Regions from separate parts of the Simiduia curdlanivorans genome, predicted to be linked through region 1. Evidence: predicted binding sites of a transcription regulator. Region 1 holds the regulator's gene; the other holds the start of a gene.

Region 1 (10,365 bases):
CAAAGCGCCAATAGTGCTTTCACAGCTGGCGACTCGACAGTGTGGGATAGCAATTCCATGACCTAAGCCCGTGCTACCCAGTTTTTCACGCGCGATTAAGCTGCGAAATAGTGTATCGGCATCTAGGCTGGGTATATCAGTGGCGATGATGTTGGCGATCGTCTCAAGCACGCGCTTTTTACTGACGCCCTCTACACCGTGTTGTACACGGCGAGGGGCTAGAAGGGTTTCAAACTGCATAGGGTTATCGATGGCTTCGGAGTTTTTCTTTGTGTTTAATTAGTTGGCGATCTAGCTTATCAGAGAGCAGGTCTATGGCTGCATAGAGATCCTGAGACTCTGAATCAGCGAAAAATTCAGCGCCACTGACGTGTACTGTCGCTTCCGCCTTTTGCTGTAGTTTATCAACACTTAGTATGGTGTTGATACTGGTTATTCGGTCGTGGTGTCGCTCGAGCTTTTCCAGCTTTGCATGGACGTAATCTTTTATGGCGTCGGTCAGGTCTAGGTGGTGTCCGCTGATATTTATTTGCATTCGGCTGCTCCTTTGTGTCGCTGCTTTTGCTGTCAACTGCCCTTTTTTGGTGCAAACCCCAAAGCTGGGCGCCTAAAACTAGGGTGTAGCGGTGTTGCTTGATCTAGCGTTTAGATCAATCTCTTGCGTTCATTGGATGCTGCAATGCCCAATGACTCTCGGTATTTAGCGATAGTTCTGCGCGCTACCTGAATGCCTTGCTCTTCAAGCAGGGTGGTGATTTTACTGTCGCTTAAGGGTTTTTTCGGATTCTCAGCCGCCACCAGCTTCTTAATAATGGCGCGAATCGCGGTGGATGAGCACTCTCCACCCGCATCCGTGCTGACGTGGCTGGAGAAAAAGTATTTCAGCTCGAAGATGCCCCGCGGGGTGTGCATATACTTTTGTGTGGTAACGCGGGAGATGGTGGACTCGTGCATGCCAACTTCTTCTGCAATGTCGTGCAGTACCATAGGGCGCATGGCCTCGGGGCCGGATTCAAAAAAGCCCATTTGCTTTTCGACGATGCAACTGGCGACCTTGAGCAGGGTTTCGTTGCGGCTTTGCAGGCTCTTGAGGAACCAGCGCGCCTCTTGCAAATGGTCGCGCATGAAGTTGTTATCTGGGCTGGTATCTGCCCGTTTGACGAGCGAGGCGTAACCAGCGTTAATGCGTATTTTAGGCGCTATGTCTGGGTTAAGTTCCACTAACCAGCGATCCTGCTTCTTACTGACAAAGACATCTGGAACAACATATTCAGTATCGGCCTGTGCGATTTGTTCGCCGGGGCGCGGGTTTAGGGTTTGAATTAACCCGATTACCTCTGCCAGCTCAGCTTCTTTAAGTTTACAGCGCCGCATCAGTTGCTTGTAATCGCGATTGCCTAACAGCGCTAAATGATCCTTAACAATAAGCTTAGCAGCATCTAGGAAAGGTGTAGTAGTTGGCAGTGTTCGCAGTTGGATAAGTAGGCACTCGGCCAAGTCTTGGCCGGCGACACCGACCGGGTCAAACTGTTGAATGCGATGGAGAACCGCTAACACTTCGTCCAGTTCAACCGGGTCTTCGAGCATTTCCTGTTCTTGATTGAGGCCCTCGGCTATGTCGCCGATGGGGTTGCCCAGCATGCCGCTCGGTTCGATATCGTCGATGATCGATAGGGCGATGACTCTGTCCCTGTCGCTCATGGGGGTTAAATTGAGCTGCCACAGCAGGTGTTCCTGCAGGCTTTCGCCGGTGCTATCGCCGCGCTCGTAATCGCGGTCTTCGTCGCTGCCTGAACCGCTGCTGGCTGGGCCGGAGGTGTAGATGTCGTCCCAGTTGGTGTCGACCGGCAGGTCGTCGGGTATGTCGTTGTTCCAGTCACTATCCATCTCATTGGACTGGTTGTTATCGGGTGAAGTTTCCGGCGTGTTTAATTCTTGTAGGTTGGTTTCGGTAGATTCTTTGGCACTGTTAAATTCTGGGTCGCTAGGTTCGCTGACATCGCTACTGGCCTCTGTGTCCTGTGCCCCGTCTTCGCCCTCTGATATTTCGAGCATGGGGTTGGATTCTAGCGCCTCCTGAATTTCCGCTTGCAAATCCAAGGTGGACAACTGCAGCAGCCGGATGGCCTGCTGCAACTGCGGCGTCATGGTCAGTTGTTGACCTAGCTTGAGCTGTAGTGATGGCTTCATGGTTTGATGACTAACATCCTTTAAGGTAGTGCCTCGCAACTTCGCCGAGGTATGGTCTTAGTGTAGTCATCCGTCAGGGCTCAGGCAATATTGACAAGCAAGCTCCATGCCTTTATGAGCCGTAGGGTAAATTAAAATTAGAGAGTGAATTGATCACCTAAATAAACCTCGCGGACTCGCTGGTTGGCTAGCACAGTATTGGCGTCGCCTTCTGCGATGATATGCCCCTCGCTGACGATATAGGCTTTCTCGCAGATACTGAGAGTTTCGCGCACATTGTGATCGGTAATAAGCACGCCTATACCGCGTTCTTTGAGGTGTTTGATGATGTTTTTAATGTCGCCCACGGAAATTGGGTCTACCCCAGCAAAGGGCTCGTCCAGCAAAATAAACTGCGGCTCAGTGGCCAATGCCCGTGCAATTTCTACGCGTCGTCGCTCGCCGCCAGAAAGTGCCATGCCTAGGCTGTCTCGAATATGGGTGATGTGAAATTCTTCGAGCAATGCTTCCATGCGTGCGAGGCGTTGCTTGCGGTTGAGCTCCTTGCGCGTCTCCAGTATGGCGAGAATATTGTTGGCCACGGTGAGCTTGCGAAATACGGACGCTTCTTGGGGTAGATAGCCGATACCGGCGCGCGCGCGGCCGTGGATGGGCATGCCCGTCAGGTTTTTATCGTCGATTAATACGCGCCCGGCGTCATTTTCCACCAGGCCCGCAATCATGTAAAAACAGGTGGTTTTGCCTGCCCCATTGGGGCCGAGTAGGCCGACGATTTGACCGCTGTTGACCTCCATGGACACATCGATAACGACACGCCGACCCTTGTAACTTTTGGCCAAATTTAATGCACTTAATTTAGCCATGCTATTCCTTCGCGTCGCTGTTTTTTTTCTGGGGTTGAAGAATCATTTTTACCCGGGAATTATTACTGTCTCGGCTGCCGGCTTCCACCAGCGCGAGATGAATGTCGTAGTTAATAATATCGCCCGTCACGATGGAGCCGTCTTGTTCAACTTGCGCGTTTTCAGTGATGGTTAATTTATCTTCTACAACCTCGTACTTGAGCGTGTTGCCGCGCGCAATAATCACTTCTTTGTCGAGTGCCGGCTTTTGTTGAAAGTGCGCGGGCGCGCCGGTGGCAACAATGCGGTTAACTTTTTTCTCGGCGCTGTGGATGACAATTTTATCGGCAACAATATGAATGCTACCTTGATCCATTTGCACGTTGCCGGTGTAAACAGTGATGCCTTTATTTTGATCCTGCGTTGCTTTGTCGGCTTCGATCTGAATCGGTTGGTCGCGATCCTCGGGTAGGCCGTAACTTAAAACGCTGGTCAGCGCCAAGGCTAGGATGGTTGTATTTTTAACAGCACCTTTAACGGTATTAATAAGGGGCATGGGTTCCTCTTACCTTGTGTTTAAGCGTGAGTGTTTGGGCCTTCATGTCAGCGGTTAAACCCACTGCAGTGGTTGTGCCCGTCGGTGTAATGATTTTTACCGGCTGGTCGGTATCGGCTATTTGACGCTTAGTAAAATAGATCATTCGATCGGTAAAGAGTTCCGTTATGCCTTTGACTGGATCTTCCTGCCATAAATGCACGTTGCCAATCAGTTCAACTTGCTGGCCTTTTTCTGTCGCGCGCCCCTGATCGGCTGTGATGTGCCAAGGGCGGGTGTTGTGCGTGAAAATTTGGGCTTCTATGGTTTCTATTAGGGTGTAGTCTTGATCGCTCGCCTTGCCTTTGGGTTGGAAGTGATCGGCGCGCGCACCGGTGATGTGTTGGCTTAAGCTTCCGCTCACATCGTATTGTTTGCTAATAAAGTTGGTAATAAAAAAAGCCGGTGCCATTTGTTGGTCTTTAGCGCTGCCTTTATCGAACAGTCGGCTGGACGGGTTGTCGACACTAAACAGATAAACAACAACCATAATGGCGATAATTATTGGCAGTAATTTCTTTAGTATTGCCATGCTTTTAGTCTTTACCTAAATAGACATTGAGCAGGTCTTGGTGTGTACCTTGAGATTTCATTAGGTAGTCGCAAGCCTCGCGCACCGCGCCTTCGCCACCGTTGCGGCTACTTTGCCAGTGGGCTTGGGCTACCACATCCGGGTGGGCGTTTGCTGTTGTCATGGCGAGGCCCACTTTAACCATGCAGGTTAGGTCGGGGTGATCGTCGCCCATAAAAGCGATTTGTTCTAGCGCGATAGAGTGGCTGGCGAGTATTTCTTGTAGCGCGGTAAATTTATCTTCGCGCCCTTGAATTAAAATAGTAATGCCCAGATCTTTAGCTCGGCGCTCCACCAGTGCGCTGGTGCGGCCGGTGATGATGCCCACTTTAACCCCGGTTTTTTGCAGCAGTTTTATGCCGTGGCCATCTTGCGTGTTGAACGCTTTCATCTCGTTGCCGCTGTTATCGAAATACAGCTTGCCGTCGGTTAAAACGCCGTCCACATCGAGCAGCAGTAGGCGAATGGATTGGGCAATTTTTAAAACTTGTGTCATGGAGTTAACTCTTAAAAACTAAACGATTCCGGCACGCAATATGTCGTGCATGTGCAGCAAACCCACGGGATGATTGTTGTCATCCTCCACCACCAGGGCGGTAATCTTTCTTTGCTCCATGACGTTTAGCGCTTCGGCTGCTAAGAGCGATGCCTTGATAGCCTTGGGCTTTTTGTTCATGACTTGTGCCATGGTGGCGGTGGCAAGGTTAATACCCTGATCGACATTGCGGCGCAGGTCACCGTCGGTGAAAACGCCTATTAATTGATCGTTGCTGTCGACGATGGTAGTCATACCAAAACCGGTCCGAGTCATCTCCACCAACGCTGACGAGAGTAGGCTGTCGGGCGACACTTTTGGCAATTCGGTGCCGCTGTGCATCAGATCGCTGGCGCGAATAAGTAGGCGTCGACCCAAGGCACCGCCTGGGTGAGAGAAGGCGAACTCTTCTTTAGTAAACCCACGCGCCTCCAATAGCGCCACCGCGAGGGCATCGCCCATGACCAGGGTAACCGTGGTTGATGAGGTGGGGGCAAGATCGAGCGGACAGGCCTCTTCTTTAATACTGATATCTAAATTTACGTCGGCCGCTTGTGCGAGTGGCGAATTAGGGTTGCCGGTCATGCTAATGATGTTGATTTGCATGCGCTTAAATAGCGGTATCAGCGTTAACACTTCGGCCGAGCTGCCCGAGTTGGAGATGGCGATCACCACATCATTTTTTGTGACCATGCCTAAGTCGCCATGGCTGGCTTCGCCCGGGTGCACGAAGAAGGCGGGGGTGCCAGTGCTGGCAAAGGTGGCTGCCATCTTGCCACCTATGTGGCCGGATTTACCCATGCCGGTGACGATGACGCGCCCTTGACAGGCCAAGATGATTTCACAGGCTTTAACAAACTGTTGGTCGATGCGTGCTTGTAACGCGCTCACCGCTTGCGACTCTATAGCTACGGTTCGCTTTCCCGCCTCGATAAAGGCTGTTGTCTGACTCATGTGTCGGCTCGTCACAGATGGTGGGTAGTTTAGATTGGGTAATGGTATAGTGCTAACCGCGTAATGTCAGCAATGCCGTGTTAGCTGATGTGGGGATTGAGCCTGCAGGCTTTCACCGTTTAGTTGCTGATGTTTGTGGGCGAGCGAGAGAAACAAGTACTGATTTTGAGGAAGATGTATGTGGGGTTGGATTAAAAAGTTAGCGTTTGTGGGCAGTTTATTGGCTACGCAAGTGGGTTTTGCTGCATCTACTGTTGGCCCCCACGAGGTGGTCGTGAAAGTGGTCGATGATTTGCGGGTTGCCGTGCGCAAGCACAGCGATGCAACAGACCCAGAAGGGCTGGCCCTGATGCAGGAAATGCGCAGTATTTTAGAGCCAGTGGTCGACTTTGGTTTTATCGCAAAAGTCGTCATGGGCGATACTGCAAAATCAGCCACTAAAGATCAGGTTGGCCGATTTGAAGCGGTTTTTCGTGAAAGCTTGGTGTCTACCTATGCGAAAGGCATGAAGGGCTATGTAGAAGCGGAGATGAATATTCCCCCGCTTGGCCCAGAAGCGCAGGGGCAAAATCGCGTTGCTGTGCGTCAGGAGGTGACTACTACATCCGGTATTCAAGTCATTGATTACACCATGGCGAAAAACAGAAGCTCGGGCGAGTGGAAGTTGATCAACGTGGTTCTGAATGGTATTAACTTGGGTAAAACCTTTCGAAGCCAATTCGCCCAGGCTATTAAGCAGCACAACGGTGACGTTGATAAAGTTATCGAGCTTTGGGCTCAGGCGCCACAGGCTAAGTCTTAGGCGCGTTAGCCGTGCAATAGCCGGCGCAAACCAGTAAACTTGGCACCCCCTTTATTGGGGGTGTTTTTGTTTTTGGGCCTTTGATTTCGAGGTTCATGGTCGAAAAGTGAACAATTGAGGTGGTAAATGCAACCGAGTGAAATAAAAGCGCTGCTAGAGGCGAATATTGCGGGTAGCCAAGTCGAGGTGAGTTCGGACGGCAGTCACGTCACCGTTAAGGTTGTGAGTGCCGTTTTTGAAGGGCTGCGCCCAGTTCAAAAGCAGCAGTTAGTGTATAAAGTGTTGGCCGATCAAATTGCCAGCGGCGCTATTCACGCTGTGCACATGCAAACCTTGACGCCAGCAGAAGCGGGTTAGTACCCGTTATGCCCTGAGCCTTTGCCCTAGGCTGAGTCAATGTTTTCTTCGTTAGTTCCAATATAGAGATGTGTCATGGACAAATTGTTAATCAAAGGTGGCGCTCGCCTCAATGGCGAAATTCGTATTTCTGGCGCCAAGAACTCCGGCCTACCCATTCTTGCCGCGACTTTGCTGGCAAAGGGGCCTATGCATGTTTGCAATTTGCCGCACCTCAATGACATTACCACTATGTTGGCGTTACTGCGCTGCATGGGCGTCGACATTACGATCGACGAAAAAATGTGTGTGGAAACCAATACCGAGGGCATGACCGACTTTACCGCGCCCTATGAATTAGTGCGCACTATGCGCGCCTCGATTCTGGTGCTTGGGCCCATGTTGTCGCGCTTCGGCGAGGCCAATGTGTCCTTCCCTGGCGGCTGCGCTATCGGGAGTCGTCCGGTGGATATCCACCTGCGCGGCCTTGAGGCCATGGGTGCAACCATCGAGGTGGATGAAGGCTATATTCGCGCCCGCTGCGACGGTCGCTTGAAAGGCGCTCATTTCTTTATGGATACCGTCACCGTCGGCGGTACCGAAAACCTCGTCATGGCTGCAGCGCTGGCCGAGGGCCGCACGGTGCTGGAGAACTCGGCGCGCGAACCGGAAATTGTTGACCTGTGTCAGTGTTTGGTGGCCATGGGGGCTAAAATTTCTGGCATAGGCACGGCTACCTTGGTTATCGATGGTGTCGAAGAGTTGCACGGCTGTACTTACAAGGTAATGCCTGACCGTATCGAGACCGGCACCTATCTCGTGGCAGCAGCAGCCACGGGCGGAAAAGTAAAATTAAAAGATACTCGCGCCGATATTTTAGAGGCGGTTATTTTAAAGTTAGAGGAAGCTGGCGCAGAAATCACCTGCGGTGAGGATTGGATTGAGCTCGATATGAAGGGGCGTCGACCAAAAGCGGTAAATCTAAAAACCGCACCCTATCCCGCTTTCCCCACGGATATGCAGGCGCAGTTTACCGCCATGAACGCCATTGCTGAAGGCGTGGGTATGGTAACCGAGACCATTTTCGAAAACCGTTTGATTCAGGTGCACGAATTAAACCGGATGGGTGCCCATATTACCCTGGAGGGCAATATGGCAGTGATCAACGGTGTTGCACAGTTAAAGGCGGCGCCGGTGATGGCGTCTGATTTGCGCGCCTCGGCAAGCCTGGTTATCGCAGGCCTGGTGGCCCAGGGCGATACCTTGGTCGATCGCATTTATCACATCGATCGCGGTTATGAATGTATTGAAGAAAAATTAATGTCTTTAGGCGCGGATATTAGAAGGGTGCCCGGTTAATGAATAAATTAACGATAGCGCTAACCAAAGGGCGCATTCTCGAAGAGACCTTGCCCCTGTTGGCGGCCGCGGGTATCGAGCCCGAGGAAGATATCAGTAAATCTCGGAAGCTGATTTTCGGCACCAATCAAGCCGATATCAGTTTGGTGGTATTGCGCGGATCGGATGTGCCCACCTATGTGCAGTTTGGCGCTGCGGACATGGGCGTGTCGGGCAAAGATACCTTGCTGGAGAACGGCGCCGATGGTCTTTACGAGTTGCTGGATTTAAAAATTGCTAAGTGCAGTTTAATGACCGCGGCGATCAAAGGTGCGAAGGCTCCTGCAGGTCGTTTAAAAGTGGCAACCAAATACGTCAATGTGGCAAAGCGCTATTACGCTGCGCAGGGCCGGCAGGCGGATATCATCAAGTTATATGGTGGCATGGAGTTGGCGCCGCTGATGAATTTGGCAGATGAAATTGTCGACATCGTCGACACCGGCAACACTTTGAAGGCAAATGGTTTAGAGTCGCGCGATCACATTGCCGATATCAGTTCGCGTTTGATCGTGAACAAAGCCTCAATGAAGATGAAGCATGCGCGCATTCAGCGCATTATTGATGATATCGCTGCGGCGATCGTGGGTTAATTTTTAAAAGTTTATAAACATGATTTCCGAACTCTCCAGTCGCGATGCCAACTTTGATCAGCAGCTTGCGCAGTTACTCGCCTTTGAAACCGATACCGGTGAGCAGGTAGAGCAAACGGTAAAACAGATTTTGCAAGCGGTGCGCGCCGACGGCGATGCGGCGGTGCTGCGTTTTACAGCGCAGTTTGATCAACTCTCTGTGTCGGCGATGGCCGAGCTAGAAGTGAGTGCAGACCGATTGTTGGCGGCCTTTGACGGGCTGCACGCGGATAAGCGCGATGCACTCTTGTTGGCCGCCGAGCGGGTGCGGGTTTATCACCAGCGCCAGCTGCAGGCGAGCTGGCAGTATCAAGAAAGCAATGGCACGATTCTAGGTCAACAAATTACCGCTATGGAGCGGGTGGGTATTTATGTACCTGGCGGCAAGGCCGTGTATCCCTCGTCGGTGTTAATGAATGCGATTCCCGCCAAAGTGGCGGGTGTCGATGAAATTATCATGGTGGTGCCGGCGCCCAAGGGCGAAATAAATCCTCTCGTGCTAGCCGCGGCGCACATTGCCGGTGTCGATCGGGTATTTACCATTGGCGGTGCCCAGGCAGTGGCCGCCTTAGCCTACGGCACGGCGACCATCCCCAAGGTGGATAAAATCGTCGGCCCGGGCAATATTTTTGTGGCCACTGCTAAGCGCGCGGTATTTGGTGCCGTTGCCATCGATATGATCGCGGGCCCGTCCGAAATTCTGGTGATTTGCGATGGTCATACAGACCCGGATTGGATTGCCATGGACCTGTTTAGTCAGGCCGAGCACGACGAGCTGGCGCAGGCCATTTTAATTTCCCCCGACGCCGCTTTTCTGCAAGCTGTAAAGGCATCCATTGCGCGCTTATTGCCGACTTTGGATCGCCAAGCGATTGCTGCAAAGTCGCTGCACGGGCGCGGGGCGTTAATTCTGGTTGAGTCCCTAGAGCAGGCGATGGCCTTATCTAACCGAATTGCGCCAGAGCACTTGGAGTTGTCGGTTGATGAGCCAGAGCGTTGGCTGCCGAGTATTCGTCATGCTGGGGCGATATTTATGGGGCGTTACACGGCTGAGGCCTTAGGTGATTACTGCGCCGGTCCGAATCATGTTTTGCCAACCTCGGGTACGGCCCGATTTTCCTCGCCCTTGGGGGTGTACGATTTTCAAAAGCGCTCGAGCTTGATCTATTGCTCGCCCCAGGGCGCTAGCGAGCTGGGTAAGTGTGCCAGCGTGTTAGCGCGCGGCGAGTCCTTAGAGGCGCACGCGCGCTCGGCTGAATATCGAATCCTCGATAAGTAACGCTGGTAGAGGCGGTTAGCGACTCGGTTGCGCCGCCATCACAAGCTTCACCTCGGTTTTCTGCAGGCCGCGCTGTATGCCCAAGGTGATGCTGTCGCCGGGGCGGCTTTGTTCAATAAATTGCACCCCTTTACGGCCGTCGCCCAGCGCTATGCCATTCAGGTCGGTAATGATATCGCCAGGTCTTATCCCTACCTTGTAGGCGGGACTTTCTTTATACACCGCGGTAACTAT
Region 2 (10,365 bases), 1.1 Mb from region 1:
AGATTGAGTTTATACGGCCAACTATATCGCCTTCAATTTGACGCGTGTAGGTGCGCTGCTTCCCCGCCATCACCAACTCGAGATTTTCTTCGCCGGCGCTGAGTAAATTGCCTCGTTGATCGACAATGGTAACGTCTTCGAGTTTTAACTCGGGAATGCTGGACGCCACTAGATTGGCCATAGCTTTAACGTGTTCGGGCTTTACCTGTCGACCGGGATAGAGTTCGACGAAGATGGATGCGGTTGGTTTTCTCGCGTCGCGTACAAACACCGAAGCCTTAGGTATCGCTAAATGTACCCGGGCGCTACGCACTGCATTGATACTGGTAATGGTGCGGGCCAATTCACCTTCGAGGCTACGATGGTAGCGCGTCCCTTCCATGAACTGGCTGGTACCTAAGGGTTGCTCTTTATCGAGTAACTCAAAGCCTATGGATTTGTCACCGGGTATACCCGCCTCGGCCAATTTCAAACGCGCCGTGTGAATTTTATCGGCATCCACTAGAAGCGCTCCGGTGCTGCCATCCACCTTAAAGCCAATATCATTTTGCTCTAGGATTTGCGTCACTTCGCTACTGTCTAAGCGATCTAGGCTACCGTATAAAGGGCGATAATCTTCACCCTGGGTCCACAATACAACGGCGAAACCAATGGCCACACTAGCCGCCAAGCCGACCATTAGGCCAGCCTGGCGAATCAGATTTAAGTTGTTAAAACCTTCAACTAAATCGTTGCCGGGTTTTCCGCCGCCGGACAAATCATCGTCTAAATCAGCCGCTGCCGTTGCCATATTGCTTTAGCTCCGCAAAAATTAAATAGGCATGTTCATAACGTCGCGGTAGGCATCTACCAACTTATTTCGCACTTGCAACATGGCCTGGAAAGACACACTAGCTTTTTGCGACGCAATCATGACATCGGTAATATCAACACCTTGGTCACCCATTTCATAAGCTTTTGCCAAGGCAGTGGATTCTTGTTGTGTGTTATTCACACTGTTAACCGCTTTTGAAAAGAGCTCGCCGAAGCCGCTCGATGGCGGCTCTGTTGCACCAATTACCGTGCCCGGTTGGATTTGACCAGCCAAGGCTTTGACATCGTTTACTTGTGGCGGCATGGCTTGCTGTTTTATGGCTCGCATTTCCACCAACAAACGGTTGATATCCATTCTTTCTACCATAATTATCACCGTCGGCTTTTTGACTTTTCAGCCAAATGTTGTGCTCTTTCACCTATAAATGCACAAAGCAGGCCAAGAATTGCCGGCGGCACAAATTTGCCTTTGAGCTTAAAAAGGAATTGTTCAGGCGAAAAAAAAGCGGCTAATGCCGCTTTTCTTAGGGAGTGATTTAAATTCGAAAATCCAAATCCAGTTCGCGCAGTTCGCGCTTTAATCGCATCTCCTCGAGACGCTCTTCTAAACGGCGCCTCGGGTCAGTTGCATTTGCTGCCACGCGTGTATCTACGTCATCCACGCTATTGTCCATAACGTACACATCGTCACTGTCGTCGAAGCCAACACTTAATTCCATACCAGACATAACCTACCCCACCTAAGCAAAAAATCTGGTTATCAAAAAGCAGAAAATTCAAAGAAATAAGCTGCTTTAGTTATAAGCTGAAGGTAGATTCGAGACCGGCTACATCCGCATCTGGGTCGACCCTAGCCTGTCGCGGAAAATATAACGGGCTAGCGCTGCGGTCAACTGTTTATTTCACTAATTTTTATCAGTGTGCCATCTTCCAAGCGCCGTCTACATCAAAGCCATCATCCTTTAATCGAGCCACTTTATAGCGCAGGGTTCGGGCGCTGATGCCGAGGCGAGCCGCGGTGTCCTTTCGACTGCCATGAACCTTGCGCAAGGTATCTACGATCACCTCAAATTCACGCTTTTTCAGGTCGTCGCCCAGCAGGCCATCGGACACATTGGGCTCGGGGGTTTCTTGCTGTCGCACCGCGGCAGCAGCACTCGGTACAAACAAGGACTGGTCGGCTGGGGTTTGGCCTAAACCAAACTCCAAGCCTAGATCCAAGGGTTCTATGCGCGAGCTAGGCTGCAAAATCAACGCCCGCTGCATGACATTATCCAGCTCTCGAACATTGCCTGGCCAAGGGTAGTTTTCCAAGGTTTGTATGGCTGCCGGGCTTAACACAACGCCTTTGCGCCCCTGCTTTTGCGCATGCCGGCGCATAAGGCTCTCGGCCAATGGGCGAATATCATCTTTGCGCGCCCTAAGGGGCTGCCATTGCATAGGCAACACACTTAAGCGGTAGTACAAATCCTCGCGAAAACGGCCGTTTAGCACCTCTTCGCGCATGCCTCTATTCGAGGTAGCCATAACCCTAACATCGAGCTTGATCAATTTTCGACCGCCCAAGCGCTCAACCTCGCGCTCCTGTAAAACCCGCAACAATTTAGCCTGTAAACCGAGCGCCATTTCCGATATTTCATCGAGCAACAAAGTTCCACCGTTGGCCTGTTCAAATTTACCGGGTGCGCTCGCGTGAGCGCCGGTATAGGCCCCCTTTTCATGGCCGAAAAGCACGGCCTCGAGCATGTTTTCAGGTATGGCTGCGCAGTTAATGGCCACGAAGGGTTGATCCCTACGCGCCGATCGAGCGTGGATATAGCGGGCTAACACCTCCTTACCTGTGCCTGATTCACCGAGTATTAATACCGTAGAATCCGATTGCGCCACTCGATCGGCCAGCTGCAGTAGCTGCTTGCTTTGTGCCGACTCGGCCACCGGCGCGTCATACACAATGCCCTGATTGATTGCGTGTTTATGGACTAACTGGACCAAGTCCTGGGACTCAAATGGCTTCACCAAATAATCCACCGCGCCCTCGCGCATGGCTTCTACCGAGTCGACAATGCTGCCGTAGGCCGTCACTAGTAACACGGGTACCTGTGGGTGGTATTGACGCACATGGCGCAGTAGGTCGTGCCCGGAAAGTTTACCCATGTTGATGTCGGAAACGATCATGGCAACCTCATTGCCATCGGACAGATAGCTAATGGCCGCCTCGGCACAGGCCACAGACGCCGTACTTATACCCGCAAAAGAGAGCGTATCCTCCATGGCATCACGCAAACTTGCGTCGTCTTCGACAATCAAAACGGTTTCCGCACTGAGTTTTGCGGGACGCTCATTAACGGCTTGCGCGGTCATGCTTTCACCTCTGACGTTGATGTTGTTTGCGACTGGGAATGAAGTACGGGCAGAATCAAACTGGCGCGCGTGCCCTTGCCCTTTATCGATCGAATGGTAAATTTTCCACTGTGTGCCTTAGCCACTTGCTGAACCACGGCTAAACCAAGCCCGGTGCCCTGGGCTTTGTTGGTCACAAAAATATCACACACCGAATCAGCGATATCCTCGGGCAAACCAGGGCCTTGATCTAACACGCTAATGGCCAGCGCATCGTTGAGAAAAGACTCTAAGGTAATCGCAATTGGCTTGGCCTCGCTATCGGCTTGCAAGGCATTATCGACCAGGTTTTGCACCGCGCCACTAATGGCTTCGAGATTGACTTTAATACTGCATTGCGGATTTCTGACGACCCACTGGCAGTTGACATTGGCCTGCTTTAGCGCTGCATCAAGAGCTTCTTCCAGTGCCTCTTTGAGCTTTTGCACGGTGATAATATCGGGTAGCGGCAATTCGCCCTTCACAAAAAACAGCATGTCTTTAACCTGCTGTTCCATGTGCAAAAGTCGCCCGCGGATTTTTTCGGTGCAGACTCGAGAGCGCTCGACATCGCCGTCAAATTGAGTCAAATGATTGGCGTAAAGCAACGCAGCCGAAAGCGGTGTGCGAATTTGATGGGCCAGTGCGGCCACCATTTTACCGAGCGAAGATAGCCGTTCGTGGCGGCTGAGCTGGTCTTGCAAATGCCGGGTTTGAGTTTGATCGGTCAATAGAATGATTTGCCCGTCGCCGTCGAGGGAGCGCGTAGCAATAGAGTAACGGCGCCCATCCAGGGTGGAAACCTCGTGCCCGTCATCGGCCTTGGGAGAAAAGTTGCGCTCAATGATTTGTCGCCACAAACATCCGATCAGTGGTTCAGATAGCATTTCGCGGCTGGCCGGATTGGCTTCAGTTATTCTGCCAAAGGCGTCCAACACAATAACGCCACCGGGCAAGACATTGAGCAGCGTCTCTAGCCTATTGGCCAATTTTTCCTTCTGTGCCAATTCCTGTAAACGCTGGGCGGAAACCGTCGACAACTCTTGGTTGAGCTCTAAAACTCTCGACTGCAAAGCATCATAGGAGTTTGCCAACTGAGCCGACATCTCATTAAAGAGCTCAAACGCAGACTTCAAGCCGTCTGGTTTTTCGTAGTCTTCCCGTTGTATCGAGTTTACGGCTAATTGCCCCATGGCTTATTCCAGCAAGGTGTCAAAAAAATCGCATTTCTGCGTTCAAATAAGACAGGTGCAAAGGAAGTGCCAAGAAAAGCGAATGCGGCAAAGTTTATCCGGTGAAGGGGGAACAAGCTACAAGCTACAAGGCGGGGGGCCGCCCCCTACAAGCTACAAGCTACAAGCTACAAGCTAGGGTCGTGCAAAAAAAGTGGCCCGCAAGGGCCATATTTTTGATTTTGATTTTGATTTTGATTTTGCTTGCGGCTTGCGGCTTGCGGCTTGCGGCTTGCGGCTTGCGGCTTGCGGCCAAATTTAACGACTCAACCCATACTTGCGCATTTTTTCCACGAGCGTGGTTCGACGAATCGTCAATCGATCGGCTGCACGCGCTACCACACCACCCGTATCGTCTAAGGCCTGCTGAATAAGACTGCACTCAAGGGACGTGAGGTACTCTTTCAAATCGATGCCGGTATCAGGTAATAGAGGGTTTTCACCCACCTTAATAACCGTGTTATGGCTATCTTGTTCGAGCTGAAAAAACTCTTCTTGCTCCAGTTCATCCACATGCTGATATTTACTAGGCAGGTCTTGGGCGCCCACCACCTTGCCCGGCATCATGATGGCCATACGCTCAACCAAGTTCGCCAATTCTCTGACATTGCCGGACCACTCGTGTCGAGACAAAGATAATATAGCCGAGGAGTTGAAGCGTGCACTACCGCGCCCTTCGGCCTCCATTTTCGAAACCAGCTCGGTAATTAAAACCGGAATATCTTCGGCTCGCTCTCTTAGGGCCGGAACCTCAATGGGGAATACATTCAGCCGGTAGTACAAGTCTTCGCGAAACCGATTTTCGGTAATCATGTCATCTAAGTTGCGATGGGTTGCGGCAATAATTCGAACATTGGTGGGTTGGGTTTTATTGCTACCAACCCGCTCAAAACAGCGCTCTTGCAACACGCGAAGTATCTTTACCTGCATGTTGAGCGGCATATCGCCTATCTCATCGAGAAACAGCGTACCGCCCTCGGCCATTTCAAAACGCCCAGCACGGGAGCTAATAGCGCCGGTGAAAGCGCCTTTTTCATGACCGAATAACTCGCTTTCTAAAAGCTCCGCCGGAATCGCACCACAATTTACGGGTACGAAAGGCTTGTCGCGACGGGTCGAGTTATAGTGCAGGTTTCTAGCGACAACCTCTTTGCCGGTGCCAGACTCGCCTGTAATTAACACGGTGACATCTTTGTCGGCTACTTGCGCCATCATTTCGCGCATTTTCTCAACCGCAGGCGCGGAGCCAACCAAGCTCCTAAACAGATGGGGAACGCGTTTAGTACCTGACTTGGCATTGCGACTCAGCATTCTGTGAAAGCGTTGGGCTCTATGCAATAGATCAAGTAATTGATTGTAGGTGGGCTGGCTTGGCATTTCGCCAATGATTTTATGCTTTAAATAAGGATTGGTTTCGGCGGGAAGCGCCGACTCTTGCCCGACGAGGATAACTGGCAGGCCCTGATCCCAATCATGTACCCGCTGCAGGCGCGAAATGAGTGCAGGATGATCCTTATTTTCGCCCAAAAAAACAGCGCTGTAACGATGGGCGCTATCGGCCAGATCAGCCTCCTCTTCCCAGCGGCTGGTATCAACAGTAAGGGCGGATTCACCCATGAAATCTAAGATTACCTTGAGGTCCCGCCGGCGCTCGGCGTTATCATCTACAACAAGAATTTTAATGGGTTCTAACAACATGTGGATTTCCTAATTTACACCTAAGGATTACTGCAATCCGGCGACGAACATCACCTCAACCTGGAGGCCCCTATCACTGTTGGCATTAACTTCCGTGTCGGAAGTCAAAAAAACAACTTAGTGCAACAAGTAATAGTCAAAACTTTGCCACTGGTCAAATTCTTGGCAGGGGTTTAGATGGAATGTTTTCGTCTAGAAATTGACGTAGTTACGTGCTTCTTGTTCTAAGAGACCGTAAAAGTCAAAAAGGTGCTATTAAGAGAGGTTATTAAATATACAGGGCTTAGTTTACTTTACTCGCAATGCCGCCCCAGCCATCGCTCAGTGTTTCCAGCAAAGCGAGAATTTCCTCGCAATCCGACTTGGAAAATTGGCGCTGATTCTGCACCAGCTTGCCCTGCATATAGAGGTAAAGGTTGTGTAAGTTGTAAGGTAAATCAGAAGCCACGTCAAAATTTAATGATTCCGATAAACCGCCAATAACCCCTAAACATTTGGCCACGTGTTTACGCCGGACGTCGTCTTTACCTTGGCTATCAGCGAGCAGCGCCTGCTCCAGCTGCGCCGTGGCACTATTGTACAGAAGTGCAATGAGTTGATGCGGGCTCGCCCCTTGCACTTGGCTCTCAAGCCCAAGGCGCTGATACAACTCCGTTCCTTTAGCTTTAAACATGACGAGTCCTCAAGCTGTTAACCAAGCTTAGCGTGTTAAAACTGGGTTTACCCATTCAATGTAACTGATTAACCGTGCGATGTAACTCAGAACTCAGCACTAAGTCTTTGTAGAGGTGCACGACAGCATTTAGCTCCATCAGAAGTGTTTTTGCGTCGCGCTCTGGGTCTTCACTAGCTTCATTTAACGCCTGCATAAGGCTTAGGTCAAATTGCCGAACCTTATCCCAGTCCTGCTCAGATAAAGCCGACTCTAACGCTTTACGCATGCGAACTAAACGCCATTGGCTGTGCGGTATTAACGCCATGTGATACTCCTGAGATAGATTAGCTACCTCAGGTTATCGACAGCAGGAATGCAAACTTAAAGAAAAGGACGACTAAAATTTTTCGTGAATACAGAGCAATTCAAACACAACCACCCGGAAGATTAGTCCGCCTCCGCCCCTAGCCAATAAACCTAACGCTTACGGTAATGCGGTTAGGGAAACGCTAAGCCGCCCTGCTTGAATCGCTTCGACCAATCGACTGGTTTATCTAGCGATGCTGGTTGCTTGGTCGGTTATTCCGTCCCACCCCAATTTAATTTCAGAGAGCAAATGTTCCGCTTCGGCTAGCGCTTCTGGATTGTGTTGTTGTATGAGCTTATCGGCCACATAGTCATAGATTGAATCTAAGTTAGCTGCAATTTCACCGCCTTTTTCGAAATCTAGGCTTGACCTTAATCCGTTTAAAATTCCAACGGTCTTAACAAGCAGCACTTCAAAGTCTTTTTGGTTATTTTCGGCTAAACACATCTTTGCTTGGCCAATGCGCTCTAAGGCGCCGTCGAGCAGAAGCGCGATCACACGGTGGGGGGATATTTCATTGGGTTCAGCTGCCATCATTTTGGCAGCGCGAGTGGCAACTACAGTCATCGGATTATCCTCAAGTGTCAAAAAAACCTCAGCACTTAGGTGCTTGAAAGTTTTTAATGCGAAGATAATGCCAACTTTTTCTAGCTGCAAGCTGCAAGCCGGATGCCCAGACCCTACAATTTTGGTCGCGCAAAAAAATAGGCCCGCTAGGACCTAATTTTTGATTGTGATTTTTCTTGCAGCAAACAGCTTGCGGCTTGCAGCGCTCTTCACCCCACCATCGCTCCAATTTCCCGCCAAGCGCTCGCCAATTCATTAAGCAACTTACTCGCCTCATCAAACTTCTCGACCGATCCCTCTTTATGACCGCTTAACAGCAGGCGCTGAATATAATCGTAAAGGGAGTCGAGGTTGCCGGCCAGCTCGGCGCCCTGAGCTGGATTAAGGGCGTCGCGCAAACCCATAAGAATGTTAATCGCGTGGCTTACTTTAATCCCACGAACATCGATCCTACCTTGCTGTTGTGCGCCCTTCGCCTGGGCGATACGCTCCAAAGCACCATCGTACAAGAGTTCAATAAGCCGATGATTGTTCGCCGTTTCAACGGCGGTCTCATTGCGAACTTTAGTGTAGGCATTCACATTAGCACGAAGATTCATATCGACCTCAATTCACTCGAAACTGCAAAGGCGCATGTTTCTCACAAGGTTATCGACACTCGCCCAAATTGCTTTAGTTATTATTCGCGGTAAATGGTAGGTTATCTAACACACTTTTTAGGTAGTCGCGCGTGCTGTTTAACGAGTCGACAATAGCTTCCATAGCGATGAATTGCGCTTGCAATCTGGCTTGGTAGGCCGCACTTCGACTATCGAGCTTTTCCTGATCTTCATCTAAGTCGGCAATGTCTTCCGCAAGCCCCTTTTCACGGGTAGTAACTGGGCCCTGAGATCCAAGAAAGTCCGTCACCAAACGATCAAGGTTATCGCCAATGCCCCGGGCAAATGTCACTGAGGCAGTGGTGGCGCCAGGTAAAATTCTCAGTTTAAGCCCGTAAGCATCAGTGCCATAGGCGGGCAATAAAACATCGCCCAGACCAAAAGCTTCAACGCCATTAACCATTCCCACCACATTCTTACCCGCCGTACCAGCCGCTACTGATAAACCCAAATCTGCAATGTCGGCGCCACCAGCAGTGATAGACACAAGCGAATTACTACCAAACGCATTAGACGTAAAAACGAAATGGTCCGTATCGAAACTTACGTCGACTTTTACGCCTGCCGCCGCTAACGCGCTATCACTATTGATCAGCTGTTCGAACGCTGTCGCCATTTCGGTTTCATTTGCGTAAACCACACCGCCCGGTAAGGCCAGACTCGCCGTCGCAACGCCGTTGACTTCAAAATTGAAGCTGTAGTCCTTGCCGGTTGTATCGAGTGGAAAACCCAAGCTTGCAGTGCCCGTGAAAGTCCCCTTCTCCGGCTGTTGCGTTATTTCTATTTCATAGGTTCCTGCAACGGTACTTGTGCCATAACCAGTTACTTTAACTTTATCCGCGCTAGAAGCTGTTGAGGCCGCAAATACATTTTTTAAATCTGCGTAATTTTCATCGAAGGCTTGGCTGAACACTGTTTCATCGATGGAAATGGAGCCATCTAACTCGGTGCGAATCCCTAGGTTTGTAAGCGCATTTAAGCCTGAGCTAATACCTTCTACCGGCTGGGTAATAAACTCGCGAATTTTGTTCAGCATGGATTTAGCCAAGGCGTCGCGCGACAAACTACCGTACTCACTGGTTTCTTCATTTAAACCGGTCAACGGTTTAACCACCTCTAAAAACTCGTTATACAAATCAACAAAGTTTCGTATCGCATCTTCGGCACTGGTTTTATCATCAAGAATAGAGATGTTTACAACTTCCCCCGGTGCATCTTTAGCAATGGTAAAGCTGAAGCCGTCTATAAGATCGGTAATATTATTCGTGGTGCGCGTGACCGCTAAGCCGTTCATAATTAAATGTGCATCAGCGCCGGCCTGCTGTTGGGTCATTTGCAAGGCGGTTTCATTGAAGGTAAACCGAGACAAACCGGTTGCATCGTTATCCGATGGCACCGCCTCATCTTCAACCACAGAAATACTTAACTGGTTGTTTTCACCCGATTCGGCTTTCATCAATAGCTTAAAGCCAGACCCGTCATTTACAATACTTGCCTGAACACCTAAGCCGGCAGTGTTAATCGCATCGCGTAAGCCTTCAAGTGTATTGTTGGTATCATCAATGACGATCGATTTAGCAACTTTATTCGTATCAGCAGTAAAGGTCGTCGGCGGAATAACGTCGTCCCAATCGCCGAAATTAAAGGTTAATGTGCCCTTCCCTACCTCGTCGGTGATGTTGGTAAAAGAGGGAGAACTTAAGCTTTGGGATTTAGCAATGTTGGTAACTTCAATGGAAAAGGTACCCGTTTGTGCACCCGCCTTAACGGCCGTTGGTATCACCACATCGCTATCCGGAAATGACACCGATTTTGCCGTAAAGGTTTCGGGATTTTTTAAGGTCGTCAGAGCACTTTGCAGCGTAGAAAGCGCACTTTTAAAAAGACCGTAGTCAGACAGCTTAGTTTCATAACTGGTTCGCTTTGAGTCAATTTGGCCCTGTTTGGCAGACTTTTCAATCTCTACCAATTGCTCGACCAGCGCTTTGGAGTCGA

Evidence for each region. Region 1 encodes sigma-54, which starts transcription at its own class of promoters, with help from an activator protein. Its sites were predicted from a motif close to TGGCACANNNNTTGCNNT; they were not measured.
Region 2: fliE (flagellar hook-basal body complex protein FliE) is a predicted target of sigma-54. The motif match lies at 1,238-1,255, and genes of this name have one in related genera.

What each region holds. Positions count from the first base shown of each region.
Region 1 covers NZ_JAUFQG010000004.1:1,992,026-2,002,390, forward strand. Annotated here, with positions in the region: gene ptsN (PTS IIA-like nitrogen regulatory protein PtsN) at 1-240, opposite strand, end outside; gene hpf (ribosome hibernation-promoting factor, HPF/YfiA family) at 245-535, opposite strand; gene QWY82_RS08885 (RNA polymerase factor sigma-54) at 646-2,190, opposite strand; gene lptB (LPS export ABC transporter ATP-binding protein) at 2,328-3,053, opposite strand; gene lptA (lipopolysaccharide transport periplasmic protein LptA) at 3,055-3,588, opposite strand; gene lptC (LPS export ABC transporter periplasmic protein LptC) at 3,575-4,159, opposite strand; gene QWY82_RS08905 (KdsC family phosphatase) at 4,164-4,694, opposite strand; gene QWY82_RS08910 (KpsF/GutQ family sugar-phosphate isomerase) at 4,713-5,687, opposite strand; gene QWY82_RS08915 (MlaC/ttg2D family ABC transporter substrate-binding protein) at 5,866-6,489, shown strand; gene QWY82_RS08920 (BolA family protein) at 6,616-6,846, shown strand; gene murA (UDP-N-acetylglucosamine 1-carboxyvinyltransferase) at 6,922-8,184, shown strand; gene hisG (ATP phosphoribosyltransferase) at 8,184-8,813, shown strand; gene hisD (histidinol dehydrogenase) at 8,833-10,131, shown strand; gene QWY82_RS08940 (trypsin-like peptidase domain-containing protein) at 10,147-10,365, opposite strand, start outside.
Region 2 covers NZ_JAUFQG010000004.1:3,079,163-3,089,527, reverse strand. Annotated here, with positions in the region: gene fliF (flagellar basal-body MS-ring/collar protein FliF) at 1-790, opposite strand, end outside; gene fliE (flagellar hook-basal body complex protein FliE) at 812-1,180, opposite strand; gene QWY82_RS13690 (PA3496 family putative envelope integrity protein) at 1,350-1,541, opposite strand; gene QWY82_RS13685 (sigma-54-dependent transcriptional regulator) at 1,729-3,174, opposite strand; gene QWY82_RS13680 (sensor histidine kinase) at 3,171-4,385, opposite strand; gene QWY82_RS13675 (sigma-54 dependent transcriptional regulator) at 4,683-6,119, opposite strand; gene QWY82_RS13670 (flagellar export chaperone FliS) at 6,406-6,795, opposite strand; gene QWY82_RS13665 (hypothetical protein) at 6,851-7,102, opposite strand; gene fliS (flagellar export chaperone FliS) at 7,328-7,711, opposite strand; gene fliS (flagellar export chaperone FliS) at 7,921-8,310, opposite strand; gene fliD (flagellar filament capping protein FliD) at 8,384-10,365, opposite strand, start outside.